DNA from 2 places in the Shewanella sp. MF05913 genome. Region 1 is predicted to be linked to the other one. Evidence: predicted binding sites of a transcription regulator. Region 1 holds the regulator's gene; the other holds the start of a gene.

Evidence for each region. Region 1 encodes LexA, which represses DNA repair genes until DNA is damaged. Its sites were predicted from a motif close to TACTGTATNNNNATACAGTA; they were not measured.
Region 2: a site for LexA is predicted at 2,086-2,105, ahead of AC19MV_RS20625 (LexA family protein). Genes of this name have one in related genera too.

The regions. Positions count from the first base shown of each region.
Region 1 is NZ_JCAYNT010000004.1:181,528-184,965, forward strand. Features, by position in the region: gene plsB (glycerol-3-phosphate 1-O-acyltransferase PlsB) at 1-1,119, opposite strand, end outside; gene lexA (transcriptional repressor LexA) at 1,384-1,998, shown strand; gene AC19MV_RS07895 (cell division inhibitor SulA) at 1,995-2,501, shown strand; gene coxB (cytochrome c oxidase subunit II) at 2,894-3,438, shown strand, end outside.
Region 2 is NZ_JCAYNT010000026.1:73-3,510, reverse strand. Features, by position in the region: gene AC19MV_RS20640 (replication initiation protein) at 1-293, shown strand, start outside; gene AC19MV_RS20635 (hypothetical protein) at 832-1,536, opposite strand; gene AC19MV_RS20630 (hypothetical protein) at 1,624-1,959, opposite strand; gene AC19MV_RS20625 (LexA family protein) at 2,114-2,518, shown strand; partial or broken gene AC19MV_RS20620 (IS21 family transposase) at 3,120-3,438, shown strand, end outside.

The DNA of each region.
Region 1 (3,438 bases):
TAAATACTCACGAAACACAGCAGTGTATAGCTTGTTGCCGTTAAAGCTACGGCGGATAAAGAACGCGCCACCACGACGGAACATCGGGCCTGCTGGCCAAAAGTTTAGGTTAATTCCCGCAGCGATATGCGGTGGCACCATGCCCTGATAATACAAAATATACGACAGTAGTAAGTAATCCATATGGCTGCGATGACACGGCACATATACAATTTCATGACCATCATGGTGTAATTGGCGGATTTGTTCAGCGCCTTTGATATTGATACCACTGTATAGCTTGTTCCACAGCCAAGTAAGGAAGCGCTCAGCGATACGGATTAAACTGTCTGAATAGTCCGTGGCAATTTCATCTAAATATTCAATGGCTGTTTCACGGGCTTTTTCAGGTGACACTTTCTTGTTAATGGCTTCTTCTTCAATCGCTTTTTTGATTGAATCCGACTTAAGCAACGAAGCAAAAAACATTTGTCTGTTGGGCAGCTGCGGGCCCGTCATCACTTTACGTTGACGACTGAAATGCACTCGAGCTACACGGGTTAATTTGTGGGCAATACTTTTATCGAATCCATGTTCATCTGCCATATAGCGTAAAGATAATGCATTAGAGAACTGGACAAAGTTATGTCTACCAAGAAACAAAATCATTAGCCATTTACGTAACCACGTTGGGCTTTCACGCTCAAGCACTGCCGCCTTCATGCTGTCGTCTTCTTTACCAGGCGTGCGCCCCCAGTACAAACTCACGGGCACGAGTTGAATATCCAAATCCGGACGTTGACGATGAAGCGCCAATAAACTGGTGAAGCTATCGATAAACTTTTCACCACTTTCGCGTTTACCAAAGAGTGGCTTACGCCCCTCCAAACACACAATACGTGGCACTTTTAAGCCATCAACGATGAGTGGGTCATATGGACTCGGCATTCCAAAGCCCTCAGTGATTTCGCTTAGCGCAGCGGCATCACTGATTGACTCTGTTTTCATGACATAAACCAATGGTTTATTTGGATCTAAATTAAGATCATCAAAAGGGTCATGCGGGACAACAATGGTTTGAACCATCGATTTCTGTACCCATTTTAATGCACGTAAAAATATTGAATTTGGTTTTGACATAGTTACTTTCGCAATATAAGCCACTGTAATATTGCTGCATAGGATACCAGAAACCACCCTTGATACACTATCTGGCTGTTTTATCTTTACTTTGTGAACAGTCCCGAACTGAACAACTCAATTAAAATATAGAATGAAACTGATATAAAACATACTGATAGGCAACAATGCCGTAACAAAAAACAAAAAACGGTTGGTTAATACTTGCGCGAACAAAAACACTGTATATAATGACAGTCACTGTATAAAAAGACAGGAATCATCATGAGACCGTTAACGCCGCGCCAAGCAGAAATTTTAGACTTAATTAAAAACAATATCGCCGAAACAGGTATGCCACCGACTCGTGCTGAAATTGCGAACCGTCTTGGCTTTAAAAGTGCAAATGCTGCCGAAGAGCATTTAAAAGCACTCGCCAAAAAAGGCTTTATCGAAATCATGCCTGGCACTTCAAGAGGTATCCGCTTACCTCATGAAGAACAACAAGAAACAGGATTGCCGCTGATTGGCCAAGTCGCTGCTGGTGAACCCATTTTAGCGCAAGAGCATGTAGAGCAATATTATCAAGTCGACCCAAACATGTTTAAACCCGCAGCCGATTTTTTACTGCGAGTACGTGGCGACAGTATGAAAGACATTGGCATTTTAGAGGGCGATTTACTTGCCGTACATAAAATGCAGCAAGCACGTAATGGCCAAGTAGTTGTGGCCCGCGTTGAAGACGACGTCACGGTGAAACGTTTCGAGAAAAAAGGCAATGTTGTCTATCTACATGCCGAAAACGAAGCATACACCCCGATTAAAGTAGACTTAAGTTGCCAAAGCCTCACCATTGAAGGGCTTGCCGTTGGCGTTATCCGTAATGGAGATTGGTTATGAACAAACTAATGGGCACTGCCCCACGCCACCCAGGTTTATGGGCTGATTCAACAGAAGCAGAATTGTATGGCAACCAAACCATTCAAACATTACAAACCGTCACTCAAGGTGAGTCTGAGTTAGGGCAACTGTGCAGCCAGTTAGCAACCTTAAGCCGACAAGGACGCTGGATAGTGCTCATTAGTCCTCCGCATATTGGTTATAAGCACATGCTGGCAAGTGCTGGTGTAAGAATGGACCGGATCTTATTAGTACACACTAAAGATGAAGTTGAAACGTTATGGGCAATGGAAAAAGCATTAACCAGTGGCACTTCAAGCGCTGTGATTACCTGGACGAGTTCACTCGATGCACGTGACAGTCGCCGTTTAGAAATTGTCGCCAAAAGTGCACGTGCTTTAGGTGTGGTAATTGAAGATGTGAATACTCACTTACCTGAAAAACATCAAATCGTTAATCCAACAATGCCTTCTGCAACAAGTAATTTTTCAGCATTTCATTAAGTACGAACCCTTCAACACCAAGCCCTGCATCCAATTCAGGGCTTTTTTTTACCTTTTTTCAGCCAATTAGCGAACAAAGTGATCTTGATCAATGTTTAATCTACAAGTAATGTTGTTAACAAGGATGAAACATTTTTTATCTTTTATTTGACGTAATTTGGCAGATAACACCGCCATCGATGGGAATACGTCAATACAATTTGATTAGTTCAGTCGTAGGTACAAGTGTGGTGTTCAGCTAACAATAAAAGCGTAAACTGCCAGTTTACAACCACCAAGTTACTTTGAGGTCATCAAACTTTTTTGGGAACCGAAGAGTTTGCATAGAGCAGAGACTTACTGTGTGACTCTTCTTTGTAGTTGCTATTTGCAATTAGCAGAGGAGAAGTCTTGTGAAGCAATGGTGGTATTGTTTATTGGTTGTGCTGATAGCACTTCCGCTTGGGGCTGCAGAAATGCCCCTCAACATGACTCAAGGCGTAACAGATATCAGTGGTAAGGTTTACGACCTCCACATGACCATTTTATATATCTGTTGTGCTATTGGGCTAGTGGTGTTTGGGATCATGATTTACTCAATGATCTATCACCGCAAATCTAAAGGCGCTGTCGCGGCCAATTTTCACGAAAGTACTAAAGTGGAAATAGCCTGGACAGTCATTCCGTTTATCATCTTAATTGCTATGGCAATTCCTGCTACTAAAACCCTGATTGCAATGGAAGACTCCAGCGATGCGGATCTGACCATAAAAATTACGGGGTCGCAATGGAAATGGCACTACAGCTATTTCGATAAAGACATAGAATTTTACAGCACACTCTCAACTCCAAGAGAACAAATTGATGGTGATCAAACCAAAGGTGAAAACTATCTACTCGAGGTAGATAAGCCTCTGGTATTACCGATTAATCGCAAAGTGCGTTTTTTAATGACCTC
Region 2 (3,438 bases), on a different contig from region 1:
AGTGGATTGATAGAAAAGTATCGATGGACGAAAATACCGCTAAAGATACAATTAGAGAGCTTGAGACTAAAGTAGCGCTTAAAAATACGAAACTAACAATAGAAGAATTGTATTTACTTGCGGAGGCCTATACAACGTTCGAGGACACCCTTACTGCATCAGAGATTTATGAAACAATTAACCAGCGTGAAGCTGCATTAGTGATAGATCCAGAACAAAAAGCCAAGGAAGAAAAAGAGAAGTTTCTAGAAAAAATTAAACAAATGAAAGCCAAGTCTAAATCCAAATACTAAGATGTATTTATTGACAAGATAATGTTCTTTAGAGCAACAAAATTATGCACGTCAAAAGACAAATTTATGATCTTAAGCTAGACAAATAAATGATCCACAAACGTTTGGTCAACATGGATAAAAGGTTCTAAAACAAGAGAATGACAGATTAACGTATCCCAAATGACAAATATATGTTCTCTAATAACAAAAAAATGTAATTTACAGCGTATTTACGAACAATATATGAGCAAATCGCTTATTTATTAACCTTGTGGATAAGTGGCAACAAAAAAATGATCTCAAATGACAACTTAATGATCCTCAAAGACAGGTAAATGATCTCCAATAACAATTAAATGATCTCTAATAACAATAAAACGATCCGAAAAGACATAAAAATGTTAGCATTACATTTTTATGTTGCTACTAAGATAATGATTTAAAAGGTAAAAACAGTTGCTGAGTGGCTTCCCTATAGATCTTTATAGCTCTTATATCTTGTATATACTTTATAGATCTTTATAAGGGTTTCTATTAAATATCTTACAAGAAAAAACTAACGAACCCTCAACACATCCATCGAATAGCAATAGCTTAAAGTGACCAAATAAAGCATTGCATGTAGAAATGCTATGGCTACATAAAATGCATTAAACTGAATGATAAACTCCACCAAATCTACATAAGCAGCTGGTAACAACATTGATAAAAACAATGTAAATATGATCAGATACAAAATACCTAACTTACTTTGAGATAAATCTGCTTTACTTGGCACTGAAAATACAATCAAAGAGTAACTTAGAAATAGCCAGCAAAGCGTCTGAATAAAGCCTGTAGAGCTAAAAGCAATTAAACCAAGCAGATGAACTAGATTATGATAAAGAGCGCTCAAATCGTTGTTAAGCGCGTTTGCAACAATAGTAGAAGATGCGAAATAATCAAACACGTCTGGCATAAGCCATTTTGTAACTAAGATAAACGCAAAGGTCCCACCAAACAGAGGTGCTATACCAATCACCAGGTTACAAATGGGTGAGAACAGCGATTTTTTATAGTTATAAAGCAAATATCCGACCGTATCTTGATCTGAAGGTTTGTAAAGCTGTAGCTGTTGAACCCTGTAACCAAAAGGCATACAAGCTAGACACGCAATAAAATGCGATAACTCATGAACCGGGATGCCGACAACACCAATGGACTTATAAAAAATCTCATTAGATATTTTAGCAAGCTGGTTACGTATAAAAACAATAAACATAAACGACAATGCGCTTATGAATATTGAGTATAGAGATTGAAGCTGTATAGCCAAATCTAAAAAATTCATTCTTAATAAAAATCTACATTAATGACTAGTTTGAATGTTTGTAGGACAAACGCCAGCTGAGTATAACTTTTTCCATGCGTCACTTAAAAGTTGATCATCAAGTGCATTAACCACATCACGTCCCAATAGCTCACGAACAGCGATATGACTAATTTGTTCTATCTGAAGTTTGACACTAAACCCATTCTCTAAAAATTTTTTATCTAACGACGCCAAAGTCTGTTTACTAAAAATCGACATCATAATTTTATGTATAACTCTGGCCAACAAGACTGAGCGCTCTTCCTGTTTACAAAATTTTTCAATACCCAACATCGTTTCCTGGTCAATGTAATAACTCGCAGGTAAATTCATTATTTGTGTTCCCATATCTTCGTATTAAAGTACAAACACTTCAACACGAGACATAAAACGCGCTAGCGAAAGACATCTTCGTTTGTACAAAGCAAAATATTGAAACTTATTGAATGAATGCTATTATACTGTTTTTATATACAGTGGTAGTGGGATGAACATCATTATAAGTTCGATAAGTGCAGGAATAACTGGTTTTGAGTCACCGGCAAACGGGTATATCCAGAAGGCTTTAAGCTTTGACGATTTATTGGTTGAACATCCTAGTGCAACATTCATAGGTGTTGCGCAAGGAGAATCGATGATTGGCTCTGGTATTTTTGATGGAGACATATTGATTATAGATAGACAGGTCACAGCACAGACGGGTGATATTGTAGTTGCCAATTTTAATGGTGAGTTTGTTTGTAAAATTCTGGATTTAAAAAACAAAGTTCTCATATCATCTAACGATAAAAACCAACCTGTACCCATTCACAAATGCGATGTATTTAGCATAGAGGGTGTTGTAACGAGGTCGATTAGGTGTCATCGAAAAAGCCCGCTTTTACAACTGTAGTAAGGTTGTGACTTTCAGGGTTCTTCTGTGTATTTGAATATTTAGAACGACAACCTACCCGAATGGAAAGCCAACAGCGATACGATTAAGTTTCACAGAATATTATTGGTGAACGGTCACGTTAAGTGTTGTAGAAAAAATCTGAAAATTAAACGTGAACAAATGAAAAACCGATGTAATCATAACTATTTCATTTCAAACTGTATTGACGACATACTCAGAATATTTAAGGCTAACAGAACTTTATTGTGCGAGTTAAGGGGTCAGCCTTTACAGCATCAAACAACTTTATGCCGCTTAACGTTGTAGAATATTTACCATCTAATTGTGTTGCCTTACTTAGTTCGTAAGCACCATCTTCAGCAATAGCCAGCTGATAGCTATTTTGATGAACTGCATATTCTCATGCATCGCGATCACCTAATACCATCTAAGCCGATCACCTAATACCATTCATCGCGATCACTCAATACCATCGATGCCGATCACTTTTCGGTCAAAATAGTATTGAGTGATCGGCTTGAATAGTACCGTTCGTTTTTTGTCTGCCAGTAGGTGTTTTTAACCGTTATTCTTTTCATTTTTGATGATGAGAATGACCATGCCAACGGCACCTATTTCAATGCGTAAACTCAAAGAAATTTTAAGACTAAAATACGGCTGTAAACTCAGTCATCGTCAGATAGCAAAAAGCTTATCTGTTTCACCCTCAATCGTGTCTAAATATGCCTGTAAATCAGCAGAGCTAGACATTACTTGCTGGCCGCTTGATGAGAAGTGGGATGATAACGCTCTACAACAAGCGTTTTTCAAAACAAAGCCTCGTTTAAAAGGCTTTACCATTCCTGACTGGTCGTTAGTTCAACAAGAGCTTCGGCCTAAAACCATGACGTTGTTGCTGCTTTGGGAAGAATACAAAG